2 regions of the Paenibacillus sp. 102 genome follow, and region 2 is predicted to be linked to the other one. Evidence: riboswitches for the same ligand, from Rfam matches in the RefSeq annotation. Region 2 holds a riboswitch; the other holds the start of a gene.
What was found. A riboswitch is a leader RNA that binds a small molecule or an ion and turns the genes downstream of it on or off. The one in region 2 is predicted to bind S-adenosylmethionine.
Positions count from the first base shown of each region.

Region 1 (4,889 bases), on a different contig from region 2:
ACCCCATCTTCAATTATTTGTTCTTTACAAAAACTTAGAAAGGTTATATCATTTGTCACTAGAATTGTAACAACTTTCAAAAGAGGTGGAAAGTATGAAAGATTTTCAACCTTCCGAGATTGTAACATCATTACCAACGCAATTTTTCGCTTCACTTGTTGCAAAAGTTAACAAAGTCGTCGAAGCAGGGCACGATGTTATCAATCTAGGTCAAGGCAATCCAGATCAACCAACACCGCCGCATATCGTAACAGCTTTACAACGTGCAGCAGAAAAAGCAGTTCATCACAAATACCCGCCATTTCGCGGACATGAAAGCTTAAAAAAAGCCGTTGCGACATTCTATGAACGTGAATACGGAGTCAAAATAAACCCTAAAACAGAAGTCGCTATTTTATTTGGTGGTAAAGCCGGTCTGGTTGAATTGCCGCTTTGTTTTACAAACCCTGGTGACACAATACTTGTACCTGATCCAGGATACCCTGACTATTTATCAGGCGTCGCTTTAGCGAAAGCAAAGTTTGAGACGATGCCATTGTTAGCAGAAAATGATTTTTTACCGGATTACACTAAAATCAATGATTCTATTGCCAAACAAGCTAAATTGATGTTTTTAAATTATCCTAATAATCCAACTGGTGCTATTGCATCAAAAGAATTTTTTGAAGAAACAATATCATTTGCAAATGAAAATGATATTTTAGTAGTTCACGACTTCGCTTATGGAGCAATTGGCTTTGATAGTAACAAACCAACTAGCTTCTTACAAGTAAACGGCGCAAAAGATGTTGGCATTGAAATTTATACACTATCAAAAACATTTAATATGGCTGGTTGGCGTATTGCCTTTGCAATCGGTAACGAAAGTGTCATTGAAACAATCAATTTATTGCAAGATCATATGTATGTCAGCATTTTTGGCGCTGTACAAGAGGCGGCTTGTGAGGCACTATTAAGTTCACAATCTTGTGTAAATGAACTTGTTGAACGCTATGAATCACGGAGAAATGCACTCATTACAGCGTGTCGTTCAATCGGCTGGGATGTTGTCGCACCGAAGGGATCATTTTTCGCATGGCTTCCTGTTCCTAATGAGTATACATCAGAACAATTTACTGCCTTATTGTTAGAACAAGCACATGTAGCAGTTGCACCTGGAGTCGGATTCGGCGAACATGGCGAAGGCTACGTTCGTATTGGATTATTACATACAGAAGAGCGATTACAAGAAGCTGTTCAACGAATCCAGAAATTAAAAATTTTCAAAAAACCATTGACATCATAAAAAAACTCTGTCAAAATTCAGATATCGAAAAAATTTAAACATTTCTAAATACTTCTTATCAAGAGCAGGTGGAGGGACGAGCCCGACGAAACCCGGCAACCGATCTACAATTGTAGGCACGGTGCTAATTCTCGCAGCATTATGCTGACAGATAAGGAGCTGGTTGTAAAAAAACCTCTCCTTAGCTGAGAGGTTTTTTTATTTAACTAGGAGGTTATGAAAATGAGCGGAATAACAGCAACCTATTTAATCCATGATGATTCTCATAATTTAAACCAAAAGGCAGAGCAAATTGCTCTCGGTTTGACAATTGGTTCATGGACTCATTTACCACACTTATTACAAGAACAATTAAAACAACATAAAGGCAACGTCATTCATGTCGAAAAGTTAGAAGAACAAGAACATGTAAATACGTACCTTGGAAAAAAAGTAACACGTGGACTCATTAAAATTCATTATCCATCACTAAATTTCAGCCCTGATTTACCAGCCATTTTAACAACAACATTTGGCAAATTATCATTAGATGGCGAAGTTAAACTGATTGATTTAACATTTTCAGATGACTTAAAAAAACATTTCCCTGGCCCTAAATTTGGTATTGAGGGCATTCGAAATCTCTTACATATTCACGATCGTCCACTTCTAATGAGCATTTTCAAAGGAATGATTGGACGTAATATCGGATATTTAAAAACTCAACTACGTGATCAAGCAATTGGCGGTGTAGATATTGTAAAAGATGATGAGATCTTATTTGAAAACTCATTAACGCCACTTACGAAACGAATTCATGCTGGAAAAGAAGTATTACAGTCTGTATACGAAACATATGGCCATAAGACTTTATATGCAGTGAATTTAACGGGACGTACTTATGATTTAAAAGAAAATGCAAAACGAGCAATCGAATACGGTGCGGATATCCTACTTTTTAATGTCTTTGCGTACGGATTAGATGTACTACAATCACTTGCAGAGGATAAAGATATTTCTATTCCTATCATGGCTCATCCTGCCGTTAGCGGTGCTTATGCATCATCGAAATTATATGGGGTTTCTTCACCATTATTACTTGGAAAATTGCTTCGTTATGCTGGTGCCGACTTCTCTTTATTCCCATCACCATACGGCAGTGTTGCATTAGAAAAAAAAGAAGCCCTTCTTATTACAGAGGCACTAACAAAAGAAGATCCCGCTTTAAAAAGAAGCTTCCCTGTTCCATCAGCTGGCATTCACCCTGGTTTTGTTCCATTTACCCTTCGCGACTTTGGTAAAAATGTTGTCATTAATGCAGGTGGTGGTATTCATGGTCATCCGAGCGGAGCACAAGGTGGGGGAAAAGCATTTCGAGCAGCAATTGATGCCACTTTGCAAGGAACACCATTGCATGAAGCAGGTAACACTGATTTACATGCTGCACTGCAATTATGGGGAAATCCATCTCACGAGGTGAAACTATGAGTCTTCAAATTTTTTGTGACTTTGATGGTACAATTACGAACAATGATAATATCGTTGCCATTATGGAGAAATTCGCTCCACCAGAAGCCGAAACGATTAAACAAAAGATTCTATCACAAGAAATTTCCATTCAAGAAGGTGTAGGGGAATTATTTTCCCTTATACCTACAAGTTTACAAGATGATATCACTACTTTTATAAAAGAAACAGCGGTAATTCGGACTGGATTTCAAGAGTTTGCACAGTTTGTCCAAACAAATAATCAGATTTCACTTCACATTGTATCAGGCGGAATGGACTTTTTTGTCTATCCTCTTCTAGAAGGAATCATTAGTCCTGAGCACATTTATTGTAATACGACTGATTTTTCCGGCGAAACAATTAGGGTAAACTGGCCTCACCCATGCGATGAACATTGTAAGAATCAATGTGGTCTCTGTAAATCAACACTGATTCAGCAATTAAGTTCAAACGGTGATTTCAATATTGTGATTGGAGATTCGATTACAGATTTACAAGCAGCAAAACTTGCTGATAAAGTATTCGCTCGTGATTTTCTCATTACAAAATGCCAAGAACATCAAATTTCCTATACAGCATTTGAAACGTTTTATGACATACAGACAGAAGTTACGCAATTGTTGGAGGTGATAAAATGAAACAACTTTTTCGTCAATGGGAGGAATTGAGTAAATTAAAAAAAGAATTAACAGAAAGAAACTGGTTTCCTGCTACAAGTGGAAACATTTCAATAAAAGTGAGTAACACTCCAATGACCTTTCTCATTACAGCAAGCGGAAGAGATAAATCAAAAACAACACCTGATGATTTTCTATTAGTTGATCATACTGGAAAGGCTGTTTTAGAAACCGATTTACGCCCTTCAGCAGAAACATTGCTACACACTCATATTTACAATCATACAGAAGCTAGATGTGTTTTACATGTTCATACAATTGATAACAATGTAATTACAAACGTATACGACAAAGAAGTTTCATTTTCTAATCAAGAAATTATTAAAGCTCTTAATATATGGGAAGAAGGAGCCTCTATCCAAATTCCAATTATTGAAAATCATGCTCATATCCCAACATTAGGAGAAGATTTCCGGAAACATATTCATGATGATGCTGGAGCTATACTAATTCGCAACCACGGTATTACTGTTTGGGGAAAAGATAGCTTTGATACAAAGAAAAGATTAGAAGCATATGAATTTTTATTCCAATTTCATATAAAACTATTATCAATTCAAGGAGGCGTTTCACATGGCGCAAATTCGTATTCATGAAATAAATACCCGCATTGAAAATGAAGTGGAAGTGGAGCAATTTTTACAAGGAGAAGGCGTTTTATATGAGAAATGGGATATTTCAAAACTTCCTGCTCATTTAGAAGAAAACTACTCCTTAACTGATGAAGACAAAAAAGAAATTTTAACAGTATTCTCTAAAGAAATTGCTGATGTTTCAGAACGTCGAGGTTATAAAGCACATGATGTTATTTCTCTTTCAAAGGCAACACCTAACCTCGATGAGTTATTAATTAACTTTAAACAAAAGCATCATCATACTGACGATGAAGTTCGTTTTATTGTCAGTGGGCATGGCATCTTTGCCATCCAAGACAAAGATGGTCGCTTCTTCGATGTTGAACTTGAACCTGGTGATCTAATCTCTGTACCTGAAAATGCAAGACATTATTTCACATTACAAGATGATCGCCAAGTTGTAGCCATTCGTATTTTTGTTACAACGGAAGGCTGGGTTCCCATTTATTAAGGTAGTTAGTTGAATAAAAGGAATTGGACCCCCTTTTCCTTCCTTTTATTCACTCTACATATATACATCCTCCTATGGAACAGGCTTATTTCAAAATATGAAATAAGCCTGCTTTTTTATTTTCTCCCACCTCGTATATTCATTATCCAGAATGAACGACCCCTCATTTTTCCGTTTTCCACTTTATCAAGTATATTTATCAATAATTTTTGAACATTTTTTGAACTTTTTCTGAAAATTCTGTTTAAATTGTGTTATAATACAAATAATAGAAAATGTATCGAAAAAACTGCAAAAGAGGGGGAAAAACATGAATTTAATTATAGCACTTATACTTGGGGTTACTTGTGGAG
Region 1 is NZ_JBCGHT010000001.1:550,846-555,734, forward strand. Features, by position in the region: gene AAIE21_RS02845 (carbon-nitrogen family hydrolase) at 1-80, opposite strand, end outside; gene AAIE21_RS02850 (pyridoxal phosphate-dependent aminotransferase) at 95-1,285, shown strand; SAM riboswitch class I at 1,338-1,443, shown strand; gene mtnW (2,3-diketo-5-methylthiopentyl-1-phosphate enolase) at 1,508-2,752, shown strand; gene AAIE21_RS02860 (2-hydroxy-3-keto-5-methylthiopentenyl-1-phosphate phosphatase) at 2,749-3,411, shown strand; gene AAIE21_RS02865 (methylthioribulose 1-phosphate dehydratase) at 3,408-4,046, shown strand; gene AAIE21_RS02870 (cupin domain-containing protein) at 4,024-4,536, shown strand; gene AAIE21_RS02875 (hypothetical protein) at 4,847-4,889, shown strand, end outside.
Region 1: linked by a shared signal. The riboswitch ahead of mtnW (2,3-diketo-5-methylthiopentyl-1-phosphate enolase) and the one ahead of AAIE21_RS12655 (MetQ/NlpA family ABC transporter substrate-binding protein) in region 2 are both predicted to bind S-adenosylmethionine.

Region 2 (4,889 bases):
TACATATTCTATCCGTTTACATGGTTGATGCAGCTCCCAGAAGCAGAACTAGCCGCGAAAGCAGTATCAGTTGGAATTGCTGAAATGTTTTTACCATCATTACTTGTTGTGAGTGCACCGCTTGTAACTAAGTTTGTGATTGCGGTTGTATCCGTATCATCTATTTTATTTTTTTCAGCATCGATTCCATGTATTTTGTCTACAGATATTCCGTTAAAAGTTTCCGAACTTATTATTTTGTATGTGCAAAGAACAATTTTAACATTGGTGATTATTACGCCAATTGCATATGTTTTGCTTTAAGGGAAAAAGGCTCGCTTATGCTATAAAAGTGAGTCTTTTTTTCTGTATTATTGGATTTAAAGTGATAGAAAATAAAATTTAGAATATTTTGTTATATGTTACGTGGCAAACTATAATATAGCTAGGTACATAGAAAAGGAGATTTGTTTATGGAAATAATAAACGAAAGAGCGATGCTACGATTAATGGGTGCAAATGATGTAGAAAAATTATTTGCTATTGTGGAAGGAAATAAAGAAATATGGACGTATTTAATAGCTAAAATGGACAACTATCAAGATATGGAGCGATATGTTGAAACCGCAGTAAAACGATATAAAAAGGGAACGGATTTACCATTTGTTGTGATAAATCAAAAGACGAATGAAGTTGTCGGCAGTACACGTTTGTACAATATATCAACAGAAAGCAAGACTGCCGAGCTTGGTCAAACATGGTATCATCCGAGTGTACAGAGAACGAGTATAAATACGGAATGTAAGTACATGTTATTGCAATATGCGTTTGAAAAATTAAAGATGCTGCGCGTGCAAATAAAGACAGATTTGCGAAATGAAAAAGCGCAGCGAGCAATTGAAAGGCTAGGTGCAGTAAAAGAAGGAGTATTACGAAATGAAAGAAAGTTACCGAGTGGCTATGTAAGGGATGCGGTAGTATATAGCATCATTTTGAGTGAGTGGCCAGTAGTGAAAGAGCAACTACTGAAAAAAATGGATTTACATAAATAGGAGGTTTACATGATAAATATTGAAACAAAGCGACTAAAGATGATTCCCTTTACATTAGAACTTGTCGAGGCAACGATAAAAGGAAGAGAAGAGTTGCAGGAAATCATACCATATAAAGTATCTTTAGACTGGCCAATGCCTGATTATAAAGATATTTTGCCGTGGATTGCGGAAGGTTTACGGAAAAATCCAAAGCAAAGTAAGTGGAGTGGACTCATTATTCATAAGGAAGATAATGCAATTATTGGTGATATGGGTTGTAAAGGTGCACCTGATTCAACTGGTACAGTTGAGATTGGATATAGTATCGTATCAGATTATCAAGGAAATGGTTATGCGACTGAGATGGCGAGAGCTTTTGTAGAGTGGCTTAAGCAGAATGAGGAAGTAAAAACGATTAAAGCAGATTGCTTAACGAGTAATGTTGCTTCAAGTAGAGTGTTAGAAAAAGCAGGCTTTACATGTGCACTTGAGGAGCAACATATGAAATATTGGATTATAAAGTAGATAGAAAAAAGAGGTTCGTTTCTATGAAATTAGGAAAATCTCTTCTTTTTTTCTTACAAAATGATAACTTCTTTTATATACTTTTGTTTCATCATTCCCTTCTGTGAAGAAATTCGTTACAATAGAGTTGTATGAGAAATTTGTACATAAATCAAATTCATAAAGTATGAACCGCAAATAATAGTAAATTAAAAATCCTCTATTTGAATGAAAACCCTTTATAGCACGAATCAATTGTTGAGAAAAGTGCCTTCTTTCAAATAAACTCAAATATAATGATTCAAAAAAGATCATTTTAAATTAATAGAAGTATGGATGATGCACGGAGGCTAGTACAAATGAAACAAAATAAGAAAAGTAAAAAAAGAAGAATCTTGCAAGTGTTCTTGCTTATGATTAGTTCTATGATTCTATTTGTAAGTTATGTAGCTTACGATATTTGGAGTTATCGCTTTAAAACAGACGAGGTACCTACAGATGCTGCTGTTGTACTAGGAGCGGCGTCTTGGAACGGAAAGCCGTCTCCTGTATTTCGCGAAAGAATCAATCATGCGATTTCCTTGTATAAGAATGGAAGTATTAAAAAAATTATTTTTACAGGTGGTACCAAATTTGAAGCGGAGCAAGAAGAAGCACGTACTGCAAAAGCGTATGCAATAAAACATAACGTAAAGGATGAAGATATATTAATTGAAACACAGTCGCGTTTTACAGAAGATAATTTAAAGAATGCGAAACAGGTCGGAATTGATAATGGCTTACATACATACACGATTGTAAGTGATCCTCTTCATATGAAGCGAGCGATGAAAATAGCGAAGCATATTGGGATGGATGCATATGCATCACCAACGCCAACATCAGCATATAAAACATTAGATACAGAAATTCCGTTCTTTTTTAAAGAATTATGTTCTTATATTGGGTATGTTGCATCGTTACCTTTACGTATGCTGAAAGGTGATTAAACAAGTAAGAGAAAGGATAGATAAGGCAGAACTACTCTGCCTTATCTATCCTTTTTGTTATGTGAATATGTTGTAATTTTCCTATAACTTTACAAATTATAGAAAATTTTTATAATAAAAGCCTTGTATTTTCATCGGAATAGTGACACAATAGAGAACATAATAAAATATAATCTTATCGAGAGAAGTGGAGGGAACGGCCCGATGAAGCTTCAGCAACCTATCTGTAATAAAAAGGTGCTAATTCCGAGTAGATAAGAAGGAAAAGAGATGACAACCTTCTTATATGTAAGGTTGTTTTTTAGTAGGAGGAGAAGGGATGAAGCGTTTATTTTTTGCACTTGTAAGTATTGTATGTAGTTTATTTATCATTACTGGTTGTACGCAGACATCAGGGGGCAATCAAAAAGAGATTCGTTTAGGCTTTACACCTGGTCCATATAGCGATCAAGTGAAAAAAGCAGTACAACCGTACTTAGAGAAAAAGGGATACAAAATTAAAATTGTTGAGTTTAATTCGCCAAACGAAACAAATCCTGCATTAACGAATAAGGATATTGATGCAAATATATTTCAAAGTACTGCTTTTATGAAGTCTTACGCAAAAGAAAATAATGCGAAAATTTCAAGTATTATTCAAGTTCCATCAGCACCTCAAGGTGTATACTCTGAAAAACATAAATCATTAGATGATTTGAAAGATGGAATGAAGATTGGGGTACCCAATGATCCAGTTAATTTAGAACGGGCATTACGTATTTTAGAAGAGATTGGCTGGGTGAAATTAAAAGGAAATGTAAATATTTTAACAATCTCTGAAAAAGACATAACGTTTAAAAAGAAAGATTTCAAATTAGTACCGCTCGAATCACCACAAATCCCAAGGGCAATGAAAGATTTAGATTACGGCATTATTAACGGAAATCTTGTCATTTCATCTGGACATAAGTTAAAAGAAGCATTGGAATTAGAAAAAACACCTCCGCAACACAGAATTATTGTTACTGTTCGTGATGAAGATAAAGAAAAACAATTTGCGAAAGACTTAATTGAAGCGTACCATTCACCAGAATTTAAAAAGATGATTCAATCTGAAGAACAATTTGAAGGATTCGTACTTCCTGATTACTTAAAGTAAAGGAGATCTTGATATGACATTATCATTTATAGAAACAGAAGAACAAGTTCTCGTATTGGAGAAGATAAAGGAATTAATTCCGCAGTTTGCAGGAAGGGAACATCAACTGAGTGAACTCGGATCTTTTCCTTTTGAAAATATTAAAGAGTTGCAGCATATCGGTTATACGAAGTTAACATTACCAAAAGATGTCGGAGGAAAGGCAATTTCGCTATATGACTTTGTTTTATTTCAAGAAAAGATTGCAGAGGGAGACGGAGCAACAGCTTTATCAATTGGCTGGCACCTTGGGATTGTGAAGGAACTTGCTGAAAATCGTTCATGGAAACCCGATATGTTCGCTTGGTTTTGTGACGAAGTAAAAAAAGGCGCTCTTTTTAACAGAGCGGCAACGGAACCAAAAACAGGGAGTCCAACGCGAGGCGGAAAACCAGAAACGTTAGCTGTACAAAAAGGTGATAAATGGATTATAAACGGGAGAAAGACTTTTACAACGATGGCACCTGTACTCGATTATTTCATTATTTCAGCGAGTATTGAAGGAAGAGAAGAGATTGGGGAATTTGTAATTCCAAGACATGAAAAGGGTGTGTTTATTGAGGAGACTTGGGATAGTGTTGCGATGCGCGGAACCGCTAGCCACGATCTTGTACTGCAGAATGTTGAAATCCCGAATAAATTTTTTACAGATGTAAAAGGTTCGAAGTCGAAACCGAAAGGAATTGGATGGTTACTTCATATACCAGCATGCTATTTGGGAATTGCACAGGCTGCAAGAAATTATGCAATTGATTTTGCGAAATCATATCAACCGAATAGTTTAAATCACCCAATCAGCTTGCTTCCAAACGTTAGAAGATTAGTAGGCGAATTAGAGTTAGAACTCTTGCAAGCTCGCACTTTTTTATACCAAGTGGCGAAAAAATATGATGAGGCGAAAAATAAACAATCCTTGCAAGCAGAATTAGCAGCAGCGAAATATATTGCGACGAATGCAGCGATATCAATTGTCGATAAGGCAATGAGAATTGTAGGGGCAAAAAGTTTATCTGAAAAGAATCCGCTGCACCGCTATTATTTAAATGTTCGCGCTGGTTTACACAATCCACCAATGGATGATGTAACACTCTCATTACTAGCAGACGATGCTTATAAATCAATTGAAAAGGAGTGAGTGAACGTGATAACGTTACGCAATATAAATAAAACGTTTCAGACGAAAGAAGGTTTATTTCACGGTGTAAA
Region 2 is NZ_JBCGHT010000004.1:100,469-105,357, reverse strand. Features, by position in the region: gene AAIE21_RS12675 (YjiH family protein) at 1-303, shown strand, start outside; gene AAIE21_RS12670 (GNAT family N-acetyltransferase) at 453-1,031, shown strand; gene AAIE21_RS12665 (GNAT family N-acetyltransferase) at 1,041-1,538, shown strand; gene AAIE21_RS12660 (YdcF family protein) at 1,877-2,506, shown strand; SAM riboswitch class I at 2,679-2,767, shown strand; gene AAIE21_RS12655 (MetQ/NlpA family ABC transporter substrate-binding protein) at 2,826-3,644, shown strand; gene AAIE21_RS12650 (acyl-CoA dehydrogenase family protein) at 3,658-4,818, shown strand; gene AAIE21_RS12645 (methionine ABC transporter ATP-binding protein) at 4,825-4,889, shown strand, end outside.